DNA from 2 places in the Aeromonas genomosp. paramedia genome. Region 2 is predicted to be linked to the other one. Evidence: riboswitches for the same ligand, from Rfam matches in the RefSeq annotation. Region 2 holds a riboswitch; the other holds the start of a gene.
The links. Region 2 has a riboswitch for lysine ahead of HB860_RS08675 (Na+/H+ antiporter NhaC family protein). Riboswitches for the same ligand answer to the same signal wherever they lie in the genome.

Region 1: another riboswitch for lysine. It lies ahead of lysC (lysine-sensitive aspartokinase 3); the one in region 2 lies ahead of HB860_RS08675 (Na+/H+ antiporter NhaC family protein).

Annotation. Positions count from the first base shown of each region.
Region 1 is NZ_JAAROG010000017.1:152,301-163,750, forward strand. It holds gene HB860_RS11240 (hypothetical protein) at 1-792, shown strand, start outside; gene HB860_RS11245 (alpha/beta fold hydrolase) at 985-1,773, opposite strand; gene HB860_RS11250 (MmcQ/YjbR family DNA-binding protein) at 1,882-2,253, shown strand; gene HB860_RS11255 (GNAT family N-acetyltransferase) at 2,259-2,795, shown strand; gene HB860_RS11260 (DUF3802 family protein) at 2,807-3,142, shown strand; gene msrA (peptide-methionine (S)-S-oxide reductase MsrA) at 3,419-4,051, opposite strand; gene argA (amino-acid N-acetyltransferase) at 4,304-5,632, shown strand; lysine riboswitch at 5,741-5,962, shown strand; gene lysC (lysine-sensitive aspartokinase 3) at 6,049-7,401, shown strand; gene HB860_RS11280 (hypothetical protein) at 7,533-8,627, opposite strand; gene HB860_RS11285 (LTA synthase family protein) at 8,877-11,138, shown strand; gene HB860_RS11290 (S66 family peptidase) at 11,272-11,450, opposite strand, start outside.
Region 2 is NZ_JAAROG010000013.1:7,997-19,446, forward strand. It holds gene HB860_RS08665 (flavohemoglobin expression-modulating QEGLA motif protein) at 1-954, shown strand, start outside; gene HB860_RS08670 (thymidine kinase) at 1,008-1,589, opposite strand; gene HB860_RS08675 (Na+/H+ antiporter NhaC family protein) at 1,676-3,256, opposite strand; lysine riboswitch at 3,342-3,513, opposite strand; gene HB860_RS08680 (H-NS family nucleoid-associated regulatory protein) at 3,834-4,238, shown strand; gene HB860_RS08685 (cob(I)yrinic acid a,c-diamide adenosyltransferase) at 4,310-4,873, opposite strand; gene HB860_RS08690 (DUF3820 family protein) at 4,870-5,100, opposite strand; gene queE (7-carboxy-7-deazaguanine synthase QueE) at 5,102-5,773, opposite strand; gene queC (7-cyano-7-deazaguanine synthase QueC) at 5,835-6,524, opposite strand; gene HB860_RS08705 (tRNA-uridine aminocarboxypropyltransferase) at 6,553-7,203, opposite strand; gene rrtA (rhombosortase) at 7,169-7,747, shown strand; gene pyrF (orotidine-5'-phosphate decarboxylase) at 7,856-8,554, opposite strand; gene lapB (lipopolysaccharide assembly protein LapB) at 8,706-9,872, opposite strand; gene HB860_RS08725 (LapA family protein) at 9,882-10,166, opposite strand; gene ihfB (integration host factor subunit beta) at 10,323-10,607, opposite strand; gene rpsA (30S ribosomal protein S1) at 10,700-11,450, opposite strand, start outside.

The sequences.
Region 1 (11,450 bases), on a different contig from region 2:
AGAAGAAAGTTACAAGACAATGTTCATATTACAAATGAAAACATTAAAGACACTGAGTCCAACCTAGCATGGATTAATTGGTTCCCGGCAAAACTTTTCTTCAAAAGAAGTATATCATCTAAAAAATCTGCCTTGCTCACTCTAAGAGAAAAGTCAGCAGAGTTAGATAGTGAAATTAAAAAGCACCAACTGGGACTTGAAATACAGATATCAGATAAACTTGAAAACATATTCGGCTCACTAAGCTATCAGTTCAATAAATTGATATCTATAGATAAAGCATGGGATGTCACAACCTCTAGAAGGACTGACCGAGTTGTTGAAAGGACGGCAGCTAACAATGTTATAGAGAGAAAGGAAGTGAGGTTAAAGCTATCAGATAGTCCAAAAATACTCTGTGACTACCAGGCGCTTAATTTTGGAAATGCAAATGGTGACGACTTACATATCTATCCACAATTTATATTTATGGAAAGCAGTAATGATATTGCCCTAATTGACATACAACATGTAACCATTGATTTCTCATATGTTAATTTCATCGAGAGTGAAAAAGTACCTTTTGACTCAAAGATTGTCGACCATGCGTGGGCAAAATCTAATAAAGATGGAAGTAGAGACAAGCGTTTTACGGATAACTATCAAATCCCTATTGTTCGTTATGGTGAACTACATCTGAAATCTAAATCTGGTTTAAATGAAGTTTATATGTTCAGCCAACCTGAATCCGCAAGAGAATTTAAGAATCTATTTGATGAATATAAAACAGCATTAATAAAGGATGGCGTTTGAAATTATATATCTGGCGTAGGCGTAGGTTCGAATAGCGGAGCGTATTCGGACGATCGTGGATGGAACGTTCAAACCTCTCCAGCCCCAAGATAATTTTCGAGTCGGTTATTTGTTTTTGCCGGATGGACGATATCGAACTCTGTAACAACGAGGCAATTCACTGTTTTGCTTCGCCCCACTCAACTCAACCGCCTATGCCACGACCGTCTGACTGGAAAGAAACGCCAACGACTGCCGGTTAAAGTGATCCGGCTGCTCCACATTGCAGACGTGGCCGCAGTTTTCGATGATCTCGAGCCGGCTGTAGGGGTCCCGGGCTACCTGCTCGCGTACCGGGGCGAGAAACATATGATCCTCCTCCCCCATCACGTAGAGGGTCGGGATCGGCAGGGCGCGCTCCTTGAAGTAGCGCATCAGGGGGTTGACCTCGGTGGCGAGGCGGAACCAGCGTTTGAACTCCTTTTGGCACAGTTTGCGGGCCTCGCGCACGAAGAGGTTGCGGGACTCCTGATGGTGCTGGCGCGGCATGATGATGAAGGCGAACAAGCGGTAGAGCCACATGTAGGGCAGTATGTGCTGGCCGACCCGGCCAAGTTGCACCAGCACCCGGGAGCGGATGTCGAGGCGCAGGATGGCGCCGCCGAGCACCATGCTCTTGACCCGTTCCGGGCAGAGCTCGGCCAGATGGCGAATGAGGATGGTGCCGAGCGAAATGCCGACAAAATGGGCGCGGGGAATGCGCAGGTGATCCAGCAGCCGCAGTATGTCCTCGGTCACGGCCCGAAAGCTGTAGTGCCCCTTGACCACCTGTTGCAACTGGTTGGATTGGCCGTGGCCGCGAAGGTCCAGCAGCAGCACGTTGAAGTGCTCCCGGTAGGCCCGCAGTTGCTTGAACCAGATGGAGGAGCTGCCGCCGGCACCGTGCACGAACACCACCCAATCCCGATCGGGGCCCAGCTCAAAGGTCTTGTGGTACAACATCTTATGGGCTCCCGGGGGGTTGAGGGATATACTCGGCGGGCATATTAACAGAAGCCTCGCCTCGATGAATATGCTTGCTCTCATGATCGGACCAGCCTGGAGGCCTGTATGACGCTCACCCTTTTGCGCGAATTTCTGCTCAGCCAGCCCGGCGCCACCGAGGATACCCCCTTCGGCCCGGAGATCCTGGTCTATCGCATCGCCGGCAAGATGTTCGCCCTGGTGGACTGGCAGGCAGAGCCGCTGACCATCAACCTCAAATGCGAGCCGGAGTTGGCGCTTTTGCTGCGAGAGATCCATCCCGAGGTCAAACCCGGCTGGCACATGAACAAGCAGCACTGGAACACGGTGACCCTGAGCGAGGATCTGGACGCCGAGCTCTGGCAGGGCTGGATTGAACACTCCTACCAGCGGGTGGTGGCGGGCCTGCCCAAGGCCAAGCGGCCCCAGGCGTCGGCCTTGTCGGCAAAGGCGGGATAGCCCCCATGCCCCAGACACAAAAAAACGCGCCCGCCCGGATCAGGCCCCTGAGGGAGCAGCATATCCCCGCGCTGCTCGCCCTGTTCGAGCAGTCGGTGCGCCGCATGGGCCCGGAGCACTACAGCCCGGAGCAGGTGGAGCAATGGGCGCTGGGCGCCCGTCATCCGGGTCTCGCCAGCCAGTTGCGCGAGCACCACGGCTGGATCATCGAGCAGGAGGGCATCCCCCTTGGCTTTGTCACCCTGAGCGATGATGGCCATCTCAGCCTGCTCTATGTGAGCGCGGATCATCCGCGCCAGGGGCTCGGCGGCCTGCTGCTGGCGCAGGCGCTGCAGGCAGCGAGCCAGCTGGGTCTGCACAGCCTGACCACAGAGGCCAGCGCCTTCAGCCTCGCGCTCTTTCTGCGCCACGGCTTCGAGCAGGCCGGATTGGAAACCGTGGAGCGCGGCGGGGTCAGTTTTGTCCGCCATCGCCTCTACTGCCGCTTGCCAAGCGGGGGCCAGCCACTAAAATACCCACCATTTCCCCAAAGCGATGAATGAAGGCAGCCATCATGGTGGTAGAGAGCGACGGTTATATTGCGCTTATCGAGTATCTGGTAGAGAGTCTGGGCCTGTTCGAGAGCCAGCAGCAGGGCACGGGCACCCAGACCATAGAGGATCTGGTGAGCAACCGGGTGGCAGGCAACCTCATGGCCATCTGCGAGCAGAACCCCCAGCTCGACCCCAAGGTGCGTTTCATGATCATGCAGGAGGCCGACGCCGTTGTGGCCGATCTGGAGGAGGTGCTCTCCGCCGTCTGGCTGCGGGCGCCCACCCCGGCCCAGCACGCCTTCCTCGATGAGTTCATCGATCTCATCAAGAACCTGTTCGACAGCACCATCGGTTAGTCCCCTCCCCTGCGGCCGCAGGGCCCGCAAAGATCTGCAATGAAAAGGGCCGCCTCAAAGGGCAGCCCTGCTTGCTATCACTTCCGATTCATCGCGCTTGTCAGTTGAATGAATATCGAGGCAAGAAATGTGTCTGGTCTTGGCTGCCGTCCATGGTAGCTACCCAGTTAGTCTGCCGAGGTTCGGTTAAGTTCCCGGCCAGGACGCTTTTTTTAATATTTCTTTCAAAAAAACGAAACAGGGGCCTAATGGCCCCTGTTTTATCCAGACTGCGCCTCAGCGGTTCAGGCTGGGAGGCAGGCAGACGCCAATGCCCCCCAGTCCGCAATAGCCTTCCGGGTTCTTCTCCAGATATTGCTGATGGTAATCCTCGGCGTAGTAGAAAGGGGCCAGCGGCAGGATCCGGGTGGTGATGGCGCGGGCATCGCCGCTCGCCATCATGGCCTGCTGGTAGGCCGCCAGACTCTGCTGGGCGATGGCCTCCTGACTGTCATCCCCATAGAAGATCACCGAGCGGTACTGGGTGCCGATGTCGCCGCCCTGGCGCATGCCCTGAGCCGGATCGTGCTGCTCCCAGAACAGCTTGAGCAGCTCGCCATAGCTGATGACCGCAGGGTCGAACACCACCTGCACCGTCTCCGCATGACCGGTCAGACCGCTGCACACCTCCTTGTAGGTGGGGTTGGGCGTCAGGCCCCCCTGATAACCGGCGGCGGTGGAATAGACGCCGGGCTGCTGCCAGAACAGGCGCTCCACGCCCCAGAAACAACCCATGCCAAACCAGGCCAGCTCCATCCCCTCGGGCCAGGGGCCCTGGGTCGGGTGGCCGTTGACGGCATGCTGCTGGCCGATCGCCAGCGCTTCCCGTCGTCCCGGCAGGGCCTCTGCCGGTGAAATAATCTGCTCCATATGCCCTGTCCTTGAATAAAATCCCGCGCGAGGCGGCTGACGAAAAGGAACCCCGAAGATAACAGGTTATGAGCCCGGATCAACCAGGGCGGTCCCTTCAGCGGGCTGACCGCCTTCCGACTCGCCAAGGCGCTGGGTGTCTGCGGCTGGTCAAAATGGCGGCACAAAACATCAAAACCAATATTTAGTCTTGATTTGTGAATTTATTTTCATATATTGAGCAAATTGCTGCTTTTTTATGGAACGAAACACGTGCGTGAACGCGAACCCAGCCTGGTCCATGCCTTTCGGCAATCCACCCCCTATGTCAACGTGCACCGGGGTGCCACCTTCGTGCTGATGATGGGCGGGGAAGCCATCTGCCACCCCAACTTTGCCAACATCGTCAGCGACATCGCCCTGCTGCAGACGCTGGGGATCCGCCTGGTCCTGGTGTTCGGCTCGCGTCCGCAAAACGACGAGGCGCTGGCCCGTGCCGGCATCCAGGCCCAGTACCACAGACGGATCCGGGTCACCGATGACGAGAGCTTCGCCATCATCAAGCAGGTGTGCGGCGGCCTGCAATACGACATCACCGCCCAGCTCTCCATGGGGCTGGCCAACACCCCCATGCAGGGGGCGCGCATCAGCGTGGTGAGCGGCAACTTCGTCACCGCCCAACCGCTCGGGGTGGAAGATGGCATCGACTACTGCCACAGCGGCCGGGTGCGGCGCATCGACGTGGAGGGGATCACCCGCCAGCTGGATCAGCATGGGCTGGTGCTCATCTCCCCCATCGGCTGCTCGGTCACCGGCGAGAGCTTCAACCTGAGCTCGGAAGAGGTGGCGCGCCGGGTGGCGGTGGATCTCAAGGCGGACAAGCTCATCTGCTTCAGCAGCACCCAGGGGGTGATGAACAGGCAGGGCGTGGCCATCTCCGAGCTCTTCCCCGAGCAGGCCGAGGAGCTGCTGGTGGAGCTGGAGCAGGCGGGCGAGGAGATGTCCGGCACCGCCCGCTACCTGCGCGCGGCCATCGCCTCCTGCCGGGGCGGCGTGCCGCGCTCCCACCTGGTGAGCTATCAGGATGACGGCGCCATGCTGCAGGAGCTGTTCAGCCGCGAGGGGCTCGGCACCCAGATAGTGCGCGAAAGCGCCGAGCGGGCGCGGGCCGCCACCATAGAGGACATCGGCGGCATCCTGGATCTCATCCGGCCGCTGGAGGAGGAAGGCATACTGGTACGCCGCTCCCGGGAGCAGCTGGAGATGGAGATAGACAAGTTCACCATCATAGAGCGCGACGGCCTCATCATCGGCTGCGCGGCGCTCTACTGCTTCATGGAAGAGGCCATGGCCGAGATGGCCTGCGTCGCCATCCATCCCGAGTACCGCAACTCCAACCGAGGGGATCAGCTGGTAGCCAAGGTGGCCGAGCGGGCCAAGCGGCTCGGCATCCGCCGCCTGTTCGTGCTCACTACCCGCTCCATCCACTGGTTCCGGGAGCGGGGCTTCGATCCCCTGGAGGTGGAAGATCTGCCGGTGGCACGCCAGCGCCTCTACAACTGGCAGCGCCGCTCCAAGGTTTTGTCCAAGACCATTTCGTAACTGATTGATCTTGTGCCTGGTTGTTGCCAATTGTGTACTTTTTTACAAACTCGATTGACAGTGCAATCCAGAGCAGGGTATTTCTACATGCACGCCACCTTCCAGGGTGGCACCAGAAGAGGAGCGCTGCCCAGGCAGCCCAAGGGAGGACACCAGAGTCCGGTGAACTTGGGTCAGGGGGAGCAGCGCCGAGACGAGTGAGGCAACTGGATGCCTCAACGTCGGCTGCGGGGGCTGAATCCCCCGGGTTGTCATCGGTCGTGTGCATCCCACAGGCATCCAGCAGGATCCTTGTGGGATGGGCACCGCGGATGGAGTGCTTCTGGCCGGGATCCTTCGCTATTCCTGCCATTTTCTGCCTCCTCCTCTCTTTTGCCCGATGAAACCGGATTTTCACCTTGAGACAGGAGTATGCAATGAACCCGATCAACGTCGCCAAGTTTGGCGGAACCAGTGTCGCCGATGCCGCGGCCATGAACCATTGCGCCGACGTGGTGCTGGCCAATCCGGCGACCCGGGTGGTGGTACTGAGCGCCAGCGCCGGGGTCACCAACCTGCTGGTGAGCCTGGCCCAGGGTGAACTGGACGAAGCCGGGCAGGATGCCCAGCTCGACAAGCTGACCGGGATCCAGCAGGCCATACTGACGGCGCTCGGCAACCCGAGCGAGGTGAGCGCGCTCATCCACGCCCAGCTTGGCGACATTCGCACCATGGCCCGCCAGGCCTGCCAGCACACCGATGCCGAACTCGCAGACCGCCTCATCGCCTGCGGCGAGCTGATGTCCACCCGCCTCTTCACCGAACTGCTGCACCAGCGGGGCATCAAGGCCCAGTGGCAGGACGCCCGCCAGCTGCTGCGCACCGACAGCCGCTTTGGCAAGGCGACCGTTGATCTGGCCGCCACCCGCACCCTCTGCCAAGCCACCCTGGGCCCCCTGCTCGGTGACAGCCTGGTCATCACCCAGGGCTTCATCGGCGCCGACGCCGATGGCCGCACCACCACCCTGGGCCGGGGCGGCTCCGACTACAGCGCGGCCCTGCTCGCCGAGGCGCTGGACGCCGGCAGTATCGAGATCTGGACCGATGTGCCCGGCATCTACACCACGGATCCGCGCCTGGTCACCCGGGCCCGCCCCATCCCGGAAATCAGCTTCGTGGAGGCGGCCGAGATGGCCACCTTCGGCGCCAAGGTGCTGCACCCGGCCACCCTGCAACCCGCCCTGCGCCAGGACATTCCGGTGTTCGTGGGCTCAGCCCGGGATCCCGCGGCCGGTGGCACCTGGATCCGCGCCAGCACCGGCAGCAACCCGCTGTTTCGCGCCGTGGCCCTGCGCCGCCAGCAGGTGCTGGTCACCCTGCACAGCCTCAACATGTTCCACGCCTACGGCTTTTTGGCCGAGGTGTTCGGCATCCTGGCCCGTCACCGCATCTCGGTGGATCTCATCACCACCTCCGAGGTGAGCGTCTCCCTGACCCTGGATCACACCGGCAGCCAGAGCAACGGCGAGCCCATCCTGGGCGACAAGGTGCTGGCGGAGCTCGGCCAGCTGTGCAAGGTGGAGGTGGAGACCGACTTCGCGCTGGTGGCCCTCATCGGCAACCGCATGAGCGAGGCCGCCGGGGTGGGCAGCCGGGTGTTCGACGCCATTCGCGAGCACAACATCCGGATGATCTGCTACGGCGCCAGCGCCCACAACCTCTGCTTCCTGGTCAAGGAGAGCGAGGCGGGCCACATCGTCAACCGCCTCCATCAGGAGCTGCTCGACTGAGCCTGACAAAACCTTGCCAGCCCCTTCTCCCCGCGAGGGAGAAGGGCTGGCATCAGGGGAAGCCCACGGCGACCCTATACCAACGAAGAGGGGCGCCGATGCGCCCCTCTCGTCATGCTGTCGTCCCCATGTCAGCGCGCGGGCTGGCGGGACCGGGTCGGCAACAGGTTGGCCCGGATCTGCTCGCGCAGCCCCCCCAGCCGCAGCAACAGCGCCGCCTGGCTGAGCCCGGCCTCGTCAAACCCCAGGTTATCGGCCAGCGCCGGGAAGTGATCCCGCACCGCCAGCTCCAGCCAGTCGAGGCGACGCAGGGTCATGGGGCCGCAGCTCTTGCCGCTGAGATCGTCCTGGATGTCGAGCCGATGGCTGCGATACATGTCGCGCCACCAGTTGGCGGCGAGCGCCTGCTCGCTTGCCAGCGCCGCGCTCCACTCCCCCACCAGCCCCTGCATCCGGGCCAGCACGGGGGCGCTGGCCCCCTCCCGGCTCAGGTACTGCAACTCCCCCTTCGCCCAGGCGAGGCAGAGCGTGCGCCAGTGGCGAAACAGCGGCAGGGGATCGATCTGCTCCAGCCAGAGCCCGGACAGGGTGCGGGTCTCCAGCCGCTCAGGCACATGAAACGCCGGATCGGTGAGGCCGTTGGAGTTGAACTCGTGGAGGGGATCGAAGGGCCACATGTAGCCAAAGTCGAACACCGAGATCTGCTGGCCGTCGTCGAGCAGGTTGCCCGGGCTCGGATCCCAGTCAAACCAGCCCCAGCGGGCCAGCTCCGCCTCCACCGCCAGCATCTGCGCCAGGTTGCGCTCATTGAGCCTGCGCACCGGCTCTCCCCTCAGCCAGGGGGAGACCAGCACCCCGGCGCGGGCGGAGCCGAAGCTGGTGCAGACCACGTTGGAGAGGATGGTGGGGTGCAGCTCCCGCAGGCTCTCTATCTCCCGGCGCCGCTCCAGCTCGGTGAGAAAGGCGGTCTTGCCGTCGACGTTGGCCACCAGGGAGTCTGGCCGGCACCGCTTCAGGCACCAGTGATGGCCCTCCACCTTGAGGTGGAACACCTCGGCGGTGAGCCCGTGACCATAGACCTTGACGACGTCCGGGTGATCCTCGGTCAGCCTGGTCAACTGGGCCAGGGGCAGGGGGCAGTCCCGCTCACGCCCGATCCGGATCTCGTCCCCGTTCTCCAGCATCTGGAGCAATCTTGCCTGACGTGCCGCAACCTTGGGATTCATACATGTACCTCCAACCGTTACTGAGAGACTAAACAGCACCCCCCTCCCAGACCAGCGGCAAAGCCCCATGATGACGCTTTCATCACAGAATGAGTGCCCCTCCCGGATCGGGATCACAATTTGCACGCCCAGGCTGTCACCCAGGATTCATCCCGTCGTCATTAAATTGACATCAAGGAACAAGCCCCTCACCATCGGGTCAAAATAGATGCAGCGCTGCTGCCCTGCCCGCTCCAAGGATGAGCCCCTATGAATGCCCCCGTCTGTGGTCACAGCCCCTCCCTCTCCCGGTCTCTGGCCGGGTGGTTGTTCGGCCTGCTGATCGCCCTGCTGTTGCTGACCCTGGCCCTGCCGCTGCTCAATCCCGCCGGCTGGCTCGGGAAGGCACAACCGCTGATCCTGGGGCCCGCCGATCAGCCCATCGCCACCCTCACCCGCCACAGCCTGCTCTACAAGAGCGACAGTCGCGGCCTCTATCTGGTGGTGCGCAGCCAGTGGCAACTGCTCAAGCCGCTGCAGGCGGGGGACAAGGTGCGGGTGGAGCTGCTCAACGACAAGGGCATTCGCATCGATCAGCTGAGCCAGGCGGTGGAGAAGCGCCAGAAGTGTCGCCAGAACCGCTGCACCCTGGATCTCAACAGCGCCCTGCGCGCCCCCGACGACGCCCTGGACAGCCGCTATCAGCTGCGCATCGGCCTGCTGCTGGCGGACAGACCCGAGAGCGCCGAGTACAGCCAGATCCTGCAGACCCTGCCGGAGCGCGGCTTCAACCTGACCTATCTGATGACCAGCCTGCTGCTGGTGCTGCTGGTGAGCGCCGCCGTGCTCAGGGCCCTGCTGCCGCGGCTGCGCCGCAGCTACCGCTCCCGGGTGCTGGGCAGCCTGCTGCTCGGCAACCTCACCTTCGTGCTGCTGCACGGCTTCGTGGTGTTCAAGCTGGGGGAGTTTCTGCTCTGGTCGGGTTTTCGGCCCGAGCACTACTACCTCGCCTGGGGCAGCATGGTGCTGGGCTGGAGCCTCTGCGCCCTGGCGGGCTTCAACCTCTATATGGGGCTGGTCTTTACGGCCCTTTCGGGGATAGGGCTGCTCGCCAACTTCATGAAGATAGCCATCTACGGGGTGCCGCTGGGGGGGGACGATCTCGGCAACCTGATGGCCCTGCTGCACATACTGCTCGATCAGCACCCCGTGCTGCCGGTGCTGGCCCTGCTGGGGCTCTTGTTCCTGTGCTGGCGCTTCGCACTGTCGCGCTGGATCCTGCGCACCACAGCCGCCACCGCCGCCTTCTTCGCGCTCTGCGTGTTCGCCACCCAGACCGGCAACAAGCTGCTGGGGGCCAACATCCGCTACGTGGACAGGGCGGTCAACTATCACAGGGACATCATCCGCGCCGGTCCCGGCCTCTACCTGTTCAACCTGGTGGACGAGATGCTGCAAAGCGGCAACATCTTCCGCTACCCCCTGCAGATCAACGAGCGCACCCCAGAGCTCAGCCAGCCGGCCCCGGGCCAGCCGCCCCGCTTCGATCTGGTGATAGTCCTGCAATATGAGTCCCTCTGGCTCGACTGGCAGGGCAGGATCTGCGCCCCCGCCCCCACCCTCTCTCTGCCCGCCGGCGTGGCCCAGTGGCACAAGACCATCCACTCCCCCACCACGGGGGGCATGACGGTGCTGGCGGAGTTCGAGATGAATACCGGCCTGCCGGTGGGCCTGCTCAAGCAGGGGGTCGTGCCCTACTACTACCTCTCGGACAAGGTGCCAGGCCTTGCCAGCAGCGCCAGGCAGAACGGCTACCAGACCCTGTTCGCCCACCCCTATGTGGAGAAGTTCTGGGGCCGCGCCAAGGCTATTCCGGCGCTCGGCTACCAGGAGCGCTGGTTCGACACCCGCTTCACCACCCTGGAACACAAGGGGCTCTACATCTCGGATGATGCCCTCATCGATCACCTGATCAGGCGCAGCGAGCAGGATGACAAGCCGCTGTTCGCCTACGCGGTCACCATGCAGGGGCACGGCCCCTTCGACGGGGATCGCTATCGGGCCCAGCAGATCGACAGGGCCTGCCCGGATCAGAGCCCGGCGGAGCGGCAGTTGCTCAACACCTACTACACCGGGGTGGTGGACGCCATGGCCTCCCTGGAGCGGCTGCTCAAGACCCTGGACGGCTCAGGCAAGCGCTACCTGGTGGTGGCCTTCGGGGATCACCAGCCCTTCCTGATGTCGGCGGGCAAGGGCATCCATGGCGCCAAGCCCCCCCGGGATGCCCCCTACCAGATCCCCATGATGGCCTTCACCCGAAACGATGGCGCCATCGCACTCGATCGCCAGTTTGCCCCGGTGCGCCAGCTCTACCAGATGGGCCAGGCCACCCGAGCGCTGCTGGCGGGGGATCTCACCCCCATAGAGGACAGACCCCTGCTCCACCCGGTGCTCGGGGAGGAGAAGGGCTTCGACCCCTCCCCTCTGGTGCCGCAGATCCGCGCCAGCTTCCGGGCCGATGCATTACCCTGAGATCAATAAACAGTTAAGAGACGGGGGCCGCAGATCCTTGCCACACCTTCCGGGCCGATGCCCTGCCCTGATCCTGCCCGAGAGCCCAATAAAAAGAGGCCGCAACTGCGGCCTCTTTGCATTTCTCTTGCGACTAGCGGAGCCAGGGCTCGCACAGGGTGAGGGTCTGGGCGTCGAGATCCAGCTCGGCCTCGATGCCAAGCGGCAGCGTCAGCATGGGGTGGGTGTGGGCGCAGTCAAACTCCGCCAGTATGGGGAAGCCGGGCTCCCCCACCACCTCCAGCAGGATATCGAGGGGCTGCTTGCCGCTGC
Region 2 (11,450 bases):
GATCATCTGCGCGGGGATCGCAAGACGTTAAAGGAGTTGGGAGCCCGCCTCTGCGACATCTTCTCCCTGCCCGGCGCCCGCCATCTGGTGCGCCCCTACCCCAAGGAGTTCGAGGGGGAAGCGGCGGTGGCCAGGTTGCAGGGCAAGCTGTCGAACTACTTCAGCGACGGCACTGTGCAGGTCAAGCTGAGCGATGGCATCGTCTCCGATGCCGCCGCAGGGGGGGATTACATCAAGCTGAGCTCCCACGCCCGCTTCTCCGAGCTGGATTTGCAGGTATTGGAGGTGCACGAGGGTTGGGTGCACGTGGGCACCACCCTCAACGGCCGCCAGCAATCCTATGCCACCTGGCTGGGGGCCGGCTCGCCGCGCATCACCGCCTGCCAGGAGGGGCTGGCCGTGCTCATCGAGACCCTCACCTTCAGCTCCTTCCCGGACAGGGCCAAGCGCATCTCGGATCGTGTGATGGCCATCGACATGGCGGAGCGCGGCGCCGACTTCATCGAGGTGTTCCGCCACTTCGTCGAGAAGGGGGCCAGCGAGCACGATGCCTACAAGATCACCCAGCGGGTGTTTAGGGGCGGCATGGTCGAGGGCGGCGCCTGCTTCACCAAGGATCTCTCCTATGTGAAGGGCTATGTGGAGACGGTCAACTTCATCCGCAGCGCGGTGCTGGAAGGGGTGCCGGAGATCCTGCCCATGCTGTTTGTCGGCAAGGTGACCCTGGACGACATCCCCGTGCTCTATCAGCACTATCTGGAGGGGCTCATCGACGCCCCCCGCTACCTGCCCCCCATGTTTCGCGATCTCACCGGCCTCTATGTCTGGTTCGGCTTCGCCTCCGGCATGTCCCTGGTGGACATAGGCCGGGTACAGCAGCATTTTCGCCAGCTGTTCCACCGCCTGCCGGTGGCCGACCCCATCATAGCGCCGGTGGACATAGAGATAGACTGAACCGCTCGTCGACAAAAAAGGGCGCCCCGAGGCGCCCTTATCCATGCTGTGGCTTACCTGTAAGCCCGTCCTTCCAGATAGTGCTTGCGGCAGAGCGACACATAGCGATCGTTCCCCCCTATCTCCACCTGCTCGCCGTCGCGCATCACCTGCCCCGCCTCGTTGACGCGAGAGTTCATGTGCGCCTTGTTGCCGCACCAGCAGATGCTTTTGAGCTCCTCGAACTTGTCCGCCAGGCAGAGCAGGTGGTAGGAGCCGGGGAACAGCTCGCCACGAAAATCGGTCTTGAGGCCGTAGGCAATCACTGGAATATCCTGCTCATCGACGATGCGGGCGAGCTGATACACCTGCTCCCGGGTCAGGAACTGCGCCTCGTCGACGATGAACACATCGATATGGCGATTTGCATGGCGCGCCTTGACCATCTCGAACAGATCGCAGCTGTCGCTGAAGACCTCCACCTTCAGCTCCAGCCCGACCCTGGCGCTGATGATCCCGGCACCGAAGCGGTCATCGATGGCGGGGGTCATGGCCAACGGATACATGCCGCGCTCCAGATAGTTGAAGTGGGCCTGGATGAGCTGGGTCGACTTGCCCGAGTTCATGGTGGCGAATTTGTAGTGCAGTGAAGCCATGATGGGGTTCCGAAACGGGATTGATGGGGGGCATGCTAACCAAAGCCCCTGCCAAAACCAAGGGGCCCGTGGGCCCCTTGTTCTCTTTATGCGACGGCCAGGGCGCGGTGCATCCGAGCCTTGCGCAAATGGTAACCGGAGAAGATCAGGAACCAGAGCGCGCTGACCGTGAAGCCAGCCAGCACAGAGTGCATCAGCCCCATCACCAGGTAACCGAGCGCGGCACCGAAGGCGATGGCCAGCGCATAGGGCAGCTGGGTCATCACGTGATCGATGTGATGGCAGCCGGCGCCGGTGGCAGACAGTATGCTGGTGCTGGAGATGGGCGAGCTGTGATCACCGAACACGGAGCCCGCCAGCACGGCAGCCAGCATCGGCAGCATCAGGCTGATGTCGCTGGCAGCCGCCATGTCGCCGGCCAGCGGCAGCATGATGCCGAAGGTGCCCCAGCTGGTGCCGGTGGCAAAGGCCATGGCGCAGGAGAGGATAAAGACCACAGCCGGCAACACTTCGATCGGCAGGTTGCCATTGGCCATGGAAGCCAGGTACTTGCCGGTCTCCACGTCGCGCACCACGGCGCCTATGGTCCAGGCGAACAGCAGGATGTTGATGGCGGGCAGCATGGCCATGATCCCTTGGGGGGCCGCCTTCATCCAGTTGCTGGCACCCAGCTTGAGGCGCATGGCCAGACCGATGGAGACCACCAGGCTGCACAGGGCGCCATAGACCAGGGAGGAGCCGACGTTGGTGTTCTCGAACGAGCCGAGCACGCTGAACGGCAGGCCTTTATCGGCCAGCACGGCGGCGCCGGAATCTATCATGAAGTAGACGGTTGCCAGGGTCAGGGTGAGGATCGGCAGCACCATGTCGATCATGCCGCCATTGCTCTCCTCGGGCGACTCCATGTCCAGCCCGATGGGACGGCCCTTGGACTCATCCCACAGCTTGCCCTCCAGCGCCCACTGCTCGTGTTGACGCATGGCGCCGATGTCGAGCTGGAAGGCGATCACCACCAGCACCATGATCAGGGTGAAGACCGCATAGAGGTTCATCGGGATCATCTCGACGAAGGCGGAGATGGGGCTCTGATCGGTCAGGCCATGGGCCGCCATGATGCCGCCCACCAGGGCGATGATGTAGGCGCCCCAGGAGGAGATGGGCATCAGCACGCAGACCGGCGCCGCGGTGGAGTCCAGCAGATAGGCCAGCTTGGCGCGGGAGATCTGGAAGCGATCGGTAACAGGGCGGCAGATGGCCCCCACCGACAGGCTGTGGAAGAAGTCATCGATGAAGAAGGCGAAGACCATCATGCCGGTGAGGGCCTTGGCCCCCTTGCGGGTCTTGGCGCGGCGCGCGGCCCACTCGGCGAAGGCCCGGGTCGCCCCGGAGACGCTCATCAGGCTGATGAGGCCCCCCAGCAGCAACATGAACAGGATCATGTTGACGTTGTCCCGGTTGAGCGCACCGTCGACCCAGAAGATCTTGAGCACGGTGTTCAGCATGTAATGCAGGGATTCGAGGGGGGAGAACTGGTTGAGCAGCAGACTGCCTGCGACTATGCCCACCCCCAGCGACACCAGGACGCGGCGGGTGATGATCGCAAGGGCGACGGCCAACAGGGGGGGAACGACGGACCAACCGGAGTCGGCGTAATGAACGATGTCCATGATCTCTTTGCACCTAAAGACAACAGGTGGAGATCTACCGAGAGGATCAAAGAAACAAAACCCAGGGCGGGCATACTCCTCAGCCCCTTCAGGTAGCGCTCCATAGTGGATGACTATGGCAGTCCTGCACCTGTTCGATGCAGAACCAGCAACCCGGTATGATGGCCTGGTCACTTCGGCGCCGACTCCTTTCATCGAGCATCGCAGGCATCACCCTCCGCTCGGTTACTCATAGGCAGCGCGCCTCTACTTAAAGGTATTCGCGGCACATTTTATCGAGCCACCGGGTGATAGCAAGTTTTTTGATTAAATTTCAAGGCTTGTGTGGCGATAAGCGGAAAAATGGTAGTCAAATGGTTCATAAAATACGACACAGTCGATATTTTCATCTACTCGGCACTCATTCGGAAATGAAACTCCTGCAAAGAGAATAAAGCGGGCGTCGTGAATAATTTCCGGACTTTATTTATCTGCCTAATTAATTATTTTGGCAGGCTTGACTTGGTGCCAATCCCCCCTATAAATTATCGAAAAACCAGCCCTTCCCATTAATATTTCTGCTCGCGTGGTAGCCAATATGAACGAATTTCTGAAAATTCTGCTGAATATCCGTAGTCTGCGCGCAGCCTGCCGCGATTTGTCCCTGGAGCAACTGGAAGAGGGACTGCAGAAATTGTCCGAGGTGGTCGCCGAGCGCCAGCAGGATGAATCTGCCGAACGTCAGGCCCGTGAAGAACATCAGAAGAAAATTGCCGAATACGCCGAAATGTTGAAAGCCGCAGGGATAGATCCTGCTGAATTGGTGGGCACAGTTGCCACCGAAAGCACCAAGGCCAGCAAGGGCAAACGTGCCCCCCGCCCCGCCAAATATCGTTATCTGGACAATGGCGTGGAAAAAACCTGGACCGGCCAGGGCCGCATGCCCTCCGCCATTGCCAAGGCCGTGGCCGAAGGCAAATCCGTGGAAGACTTTGCCATCTGATCTGAAACAGGGTCCCGCCCAATAAAAAACCTCGCCATGCGAGGTTTTTTATTGTTTCCATGCCGGGCGCCTCAGCGCCTGTCTGCCGCCTTGACCCAGAGCACTTCCGGGGTACCGGCAGAGACCAGCAAGTATCTGGCTACCGTGAAAAACCAGTCACTTAGCCGATTCAGATAGGGCAGGATCGCCGGGTTCACCTGCTCTTCCCGGCTCAGGCCGAGCAGCAGCCGCTCGCAGCGACGGGTCAGGGTGCGCACCACATGGGCCTGCGCCGCCGCCCGCGAACCGCTCGGCAGAATGAAATTGCGCAATACCGGCAACTGGGCGCTGTAGGCGTCAATCTGTTGCTCCAGCCGCGCCGTCCAGGCCTCATTGACCTGCCACAGGGAGGCATTTTGCGCCTCGCTGGAAAACGCCAGCTCCCCACCCAAATCAAACAGCTCCTGCTGCAGCAATATGAGTTGAGCCAATAATGCCGGCTCATTCTCGAGTATTTCGGCCATCAGCAGACCTATCTGGGAATTGAGCTCGTCAATGGCGCCATAGGTCTCGACCCGCCGGTCATCTTTTGCCAGGGAGGAGCCATCAGCCAGCCGCGTGAGGCCCTTGTCCCCTTGCCGGGTATATATTCTCATTCTGACATCCTGTTAATAATGGGAATAATCATGGACTCCAGTCCATTGAGTTTTATCTCGTACGCCAGTGCCAGGGTTTGGCCCAGCGCACCAGCCGGAAAACCGCTGCGCGCCATCCATACCAGATAGGGCTCTGGAATATCTATGATGCGTCGCCCCTGATATTTACCGTAGGGCATCTTGCCCGCCAGGGTGAGCAATACCCGCTCATCGGAGAGTCTGTCCATATCAATCGATATTCAGATATTTATGGGTCTGGATGGAGAGCCGCCAATTACGGGCGATGCAGGTCGCCATGGCCAGCTCGGTGGCCCTGGGCTTCTGGCTGATGGGCTGCAATGCGATCACCACGTCGGGACGCAGGCTGGCCGTGGCCAGCAGGGCATCGAGCTCCTCGATATGGCGCTCGGTGGCCACCGGATGCTTGATCTCGTTGGCCCGCTCCAGAGCCGATACCAGCACAGGCAAGCCCCCCTTCATGCCGATCTTGGGGGAGACGGTGACCCAGGTCTGCGCGTGGGTCAGGATCTCGCTGGTACCACTGGTTTCGATCTGCACCTGATATCCCGCCGCCAGCAGGGCCGACGAGAGTTCGTGCAGATCGTAGAGACAGGGCTCGCCACCGGTCAGCACCACATGACGCGCCCGGTAACCCAGGGTCTCGAAGCTCCCCAGGATCTCGCCCGTGCTCATCTTGCTCCAGCCGTCGGACTCGTTGGATCGGTCGAGCACCTCGCGACTACCCACCTCACGGGCAGGATCCACCACCCAGGTATGGCGGGTATCGCACCAGGGGCAGCCCACGGGGCAGCCTTGCAGGCGAACGAAGATGGCGGGCACGCCGGTGAAGACGCCCTCCCCCTGGATGGTCTGGAAGATCTCGTTGATTGGGTAGTGCATCTCGGTCACGGCTTGCTGCAAAAGGCGCGGATTATACCCCAAACCGGCGAAAGAGGCAGGATCACAATCCGGTTTTCTCGCGCAAGCTGGCCATGATGCCCACCTTGTCGTCCAGATAGCGCTGCAGGCCGCGGCTGCGCAGCTCGCAGGCAGGGCAAGTGCCACAGCCATCTCCCTGGATGCCGTTGTAGCAGGTGAGCGTCTGCTGGCGCACCGTCTCGAGGTGGCCATAGTGATCCGCCAGGGCCCAGGTTTCCGCCTTGTCGAGCCACATCAGGGGGGTCTCGAAGCGAATGGCGCGATCCAGCCCCAGCGACACCGCCTGATTGAGGGCCTTGACGAAGTCGTCGCGGCAATCGGGATAACCGGAGAAGTCGGTCTCGCACACCCCGGTGATCAGGGTGTCGGCGCCGACCTGGTAGGCATAGATGGCCGCCAGGGTCAGAAACAGTATGTTGCGACCCGGCACGAAGGTGTTGGGCAGGCCATTGTCCTGCAACTCACCGCTGACCGGGATGTCGTCACGGGTCAGGGCCGAGACGGCCAGCTCACCCAGCATGGTCACATCCATCACCTTGTGGGCGGCAATCCCGAGCTGCCCGGCCAGACGGCGAGCGGTCTCGATCTCCTCCCGATGGCGCTGACCATAGTCGAAGGTGATGGCGTGCACTTCATCATAGAGGGCCAGGGCCTGCACCAGACAGGTGGTACTGTCCTGACCACCACTGAATACCACGACGGCTTTTTTCACGTTCATCACTCCTGTTTGCAATTCAGATTCAGGCACGGCGACCTTGGGCAAAGTCATGCCACTGCCGGTTCAACTCGGTAAAGAGGTTCATCAGCGGGGCGAAGCGCTCGGGCTCCCCTTCCCACTGGGATAACAGATGGTAGCCCGCCTCCAGGGTCGACAGCGCCTCGGGAAACGGCTTCTTGCGAATGGAATATTGCCCCGCCATGGCGCCGAGGGTGATCCTCGGCAACCCCAGCAGGGCCGGGTTGCTGTGCAACATGCGATAGGCCTTGCGCCAGGTGCCATCGAGCAGGATGAAGTGCACCTCTCTGGCTTGCTCACTGTGCGCTCGCACCTGCGCCAGGGTCAGGGTCAGGGCCTCATCATCGGGCCACAGCAGATAGCACTGCACCTTGGGGTCGGCGAGCAGGGCATTGAGCCAGTCGGCATCGGCGAAGTGCTCCCCCACGTGAATGCGGGCATGGCTGAGGGAGGCGGCCAGCAGGGCGGCCGTTCCCTTGGGGTGGGCGACCTCGTTGGGATGCTGCAGGATATGGAGCGGTGCGAGGTGGGGCACCTGCCGGATATATTCACACAGGCAGGCTTTGAGGGCTCGGGCACAGCGTGTACAGTATCGGCTCTCTCTGTCGTTGGGTTGTTTCATGTTGTCAGAAAAATCGGGTCTGCTCTGGGTCATCACGCTTTCGCTCGTCACTGCCTTGCTCTTCTTCACCGTACCTAACCACCTGCTCTCCTTCGATCGCGACCTGATCGCCCACGGCGAAGGGTGGCGCATCATAACAGGCAATCTGGCCCACACCAACGGATGGCACCTGCTGCTCAACCTGAGCGGGCTTGCGGTGCTCTACAGCCTGTTTCGCGAATACCTGACGGGCTGGCGCCTGCCCGTGCTGCTCCTGCTGCTGGGGACGGCCGTCGGGCTCGGGATCTGGTGGTGGTGCCCGCAGACCCAATGGTACATGGGGCTCTCCGGCCTGCTGCACGGCTTGTTCGTGTGGGGGGCCATGCAGGATATCCGCTATCGTCGCTACTCGGGCTGGCTCATGCTGCTTGGCATCGTCATCAAGCTCGGGCTGGACTTTTACAGTGCGGGCGAGAGCCCTGTCTCTGCCCTCATTGGCGCCAGGGTGCACATAGAGTCGCACCTCATCGGCTCGGCCGCCGGCCTGCTGCTCGGCCTCTTCCCCATCGGCCTGGGTGTGCAGACCGTCAAGTCCTGACCCCCTGGGGATAAGGGCTGCCACTCATTTGCAGCAGCGCTCAGCTACCCATCAAAACGCAACAGGCCGGATCTGCAATCCGGCCTGTTGTCATTCAGGGGTCGGCCCTTATCGGCAGAGCTCGGCGTTGATCGCCCCCAGCACGGCAGCCGGATCCGCCGCCTGGGTAATGGGGCGGCCTATCACCAGGTAGTCGGCCCCCGCCTGCACCGCCGCCAGCGGCGTCATGACCCGGCGTTGATCCCCGGCCGCCGATCCGCTCGGGCGAATGCCCGGGGTCACCAGCTTGAAGTCAGAGCCGAGCAAGGCTTTCAACTCGCGAGCCTCCTCGGCGGAGCAGACCACGCCGTCCAGCCCTGCCGTCTTGGCGAGGGTGGCCAGCCGGATCACCTGCTCGGCCGGACTCACATCCAGACCCAGGGGCGCCATGTCGGACTGCTCCATGCTGGTCAGCACGGTCACACCAATCAGCAAGGGCGCCTTGTCGCCATAGGGCAGCAGCGCCTCCCTGGCGGCGCGCATCATGCGCTCTCCCCCGCTGGCATGGACATTCACCATCCAGACCCCGAGCTCGGCACTCGCCGCCACGGCCTTGGCAACCGTATTGGGAATGTCGTGAAACTTCAGGTCCAGGAACACCTCGAAGCCCTTGGCCACCAGCTGGCGCACGAACTGGGGGCCAAACAGGGTAAACATCTCCTTGCCCACCTTGAGGCGGCACTCGGCCGGAGAGATCTGTTCAATGAAGGCGAAGGCATCGGCTTCGTGCTGATAATCCAGCGCGACCAGTACTTTGGGGTCTTGCATGTCACTTCCTATGGGTTGTTATGCCACATCCAGACTCGACACGGCCGGCGAGCCGGTCGCAGTCTGGCATCTTGCTCACTCGGGTTTGCGCCAGGTTAGGCTTGCCGCCCCCGCTCGAGACGCGCGGGGACGGACCTTTTGTCACTAAGGGCTATTCACCATCCAGGCCACGGATAGGCTTGATGGAGCCCCACTGCCGGCAGGAGGGACACTGCCAGAACAGCGAATGGGTGGCAAAGCCGCACTGGCGGCACTTGTGGGTCGATTTTATCTTGATCTGCTCGCCGACCAGCTGCTGCAGCAGCTCCAGACTCTCCTTGGCGGGCCCCTCCTCGGCGCTCGCCAGCTGGAAGCCCACCAGCTGGTAAAACCCCTTCATGGAGGGGTGGCGCCGCAGCTGGCGCAGCACCAGGGCGCGGGCCTGGCTCAGGCCGTCGCGGGCCTCCACCAGATTGGCCAGGGCCAGGGTCACGCTGACACCGGCATGATCCTCCACCGCCTTCTCCAGCAGCGGGATCAGCTCCTGGGTGCGGCCAAGCTGCTGATAGCAATCGAGCAGCCTGGGCATGGCCTCGGAGGCAAAATCCATGTCCTGCTCGAACACCCGCAGCAGATCCTTGCTGGCCTCCTCGAACTTGCCCTCCTTCATCGACAGATCGGCCAGTCGCAGGCTGGCCCGAGCACAGGCAGGGTGGGCTGCGAGCGCCCGCTTGAACTTGGCGACCCCCGCCCCCTTGTCACCGTCGCGCAAGGCGTTCTCGGCCTGCTCGCAATAGAAATGGGAGATGGGCTCCGCCAGCTTCTTGCCCTGGAATTTCTGCAGGCGAATGGCGACCTCGATGGCCTTGTCCCAGTCACGCAGCTGTTGATGGATGATGAGCAACTGCGCCAGGGCCGTCTCTTCAAAGTCGCTGTCTTCGCACAGCTCCTTCCAGAGCGCTTCGGCCCGATCCAGCAGGCCGGCAGCCAGAAAATCCCGGGCCAGCTCCTGCAGCGCGAGCTGACGCTGCTCCCGGGTCAGCTGGCGGGCGACCAGGTTCTGGTGGATCTTGATGGCACGATCGACCTCCCCCCGCTGACGAAACAGGTTGCCGAGGGAGAGATGGGTTTCGATGGTTTCGCTGTCGACTTCCAGCAGCTGGATAAAGAGATCCACCGCCTTGTCCGACTCGTCAGACAGCAAATAGTTGAGGCCCGCCACGTACTGGCGGGAAAACTGGTTACTCTGTTGCTGGGTGTCCTGGCGAACACTCCTGCGTCCCATGTACCAGCCATAACCAGCGGCAATCGGCAACAGCAGGAAAAGCAGTTCAAGCATCGAGGGACATTATTCCTTGGCTGGCGACCGGGCTAGCTCCAACTCACGGGATTGACGACGCATGGTGCGACTGAGGGTACGGTTTTGCAGTTTCAAGCGCAGGAAGAGCAGACCGAACACCAGCCAGCCCAACAGGAAGCCACCGGCAAAGAAGAACCCCAGCAACATGGAGAGAGAGAACTCCCCCTGGGCGATGAGATAGTTGAACTGCACCAGCTGGCCATTTTGCGAACCGATGGCGAGGGTCAGTACAAACACCAGCACCAATGGGATGAGGGCCAAGATACGCTTCATAAGATCTCCCTGTCTGTAGCTAATGAGAGACTGATTATCCTTAAAATTACAGGCAGACTCTAGAGCGAATGGGAAAAGACTGCGAGAAACCTGACAAATCACATATCTAAAGACGTAAAAATAAAAAAGGCATACCCAGGTATGCCATTTTCTGCATTATTCGATGATGTTCACGCGTTCGCGCAACTCTTTACCAGGCTTGAAATGCGGGACATATTTCCCGGTCAGTTCAACCTTGTCCCCAGTCTTGGGGTTGCGACCCACGCGGGGCGCACGATAGTGCAGTGAGAAACTTCCAAATCCTCGGATTTCAATCCGGTCGCCGTTTTGCAAGGTCGATGCCATCTGCTCAAGGATCTCCTTGATGGCGGCTTCGACATCTTTGGCCGGCATATGCATGCGGCTGGCAGCCAATTGTTCGATGAGATCTGATTTGGTCATAAGGTTAAATCTCCTTCCCCGATCACATGCAATTTTCATTATGCCAAGATAAAAAAGGGCGGCGTGAAGCCGCCCTTTTCTTGCATCAAGGATTACTCACCCTTGGCGGCTTTGAACGCTTCCATCATGGCATTGCTGAACACAACTTCTTCTTGTTGGTTCAGGCTGTCGATGGCAACACGCTCGTCAGCCTCGTCCTTGGCACGGACAGACAGGCTTACGGTACGATTCTTGCGATCAACACCCATGAATTTGGCTTCAACTTCGTCACCAACAGACAGCACCAGAGTGGCGTCTTCTACACGGTCACGAGCAGCGTCGGAGGCACGCAGGTAGCCTTCCACGCCGTCAGCCAGTTCGATCACGGCACCCTTGGCATCAACCTCGGTAACCTTACCCTTCACGATAGCACCTTTCTTGTTGTCAGACAGGTACTTGTTGAACGGGTCTTCTTCGATCTGCTTGACACCCAGGGAGATGCGCTCGCGCTCCGGGTCCACTTGCAGAACAACGGCTTCGATTTCGTCGCCCTTCTTGAATTCACGTACTGCTTCTTCGCCCTGGTTGTTCCAGGAGATGTCAGACAGGTGAACCAGGCCGTCGATGCCGCCGTCCAGACCGATGAAGATACCGAAGTCAGTGATGGACTTGATCTTGCCGGAAACACGGTCGCCCTTGGCGTGAGTTTCGGCAAACAGCTGCCACGGGTTGGATTTGCACTGCTTCAGACCCAGGGAGATACGACGACGCTCTTCGTCGATGTCCAGAACCATCACGTCAACCACGTCGCCAACGTTGACAACCTTGGACGGGTGGATGTTCTTGTTGGTCCAATCCATCTCG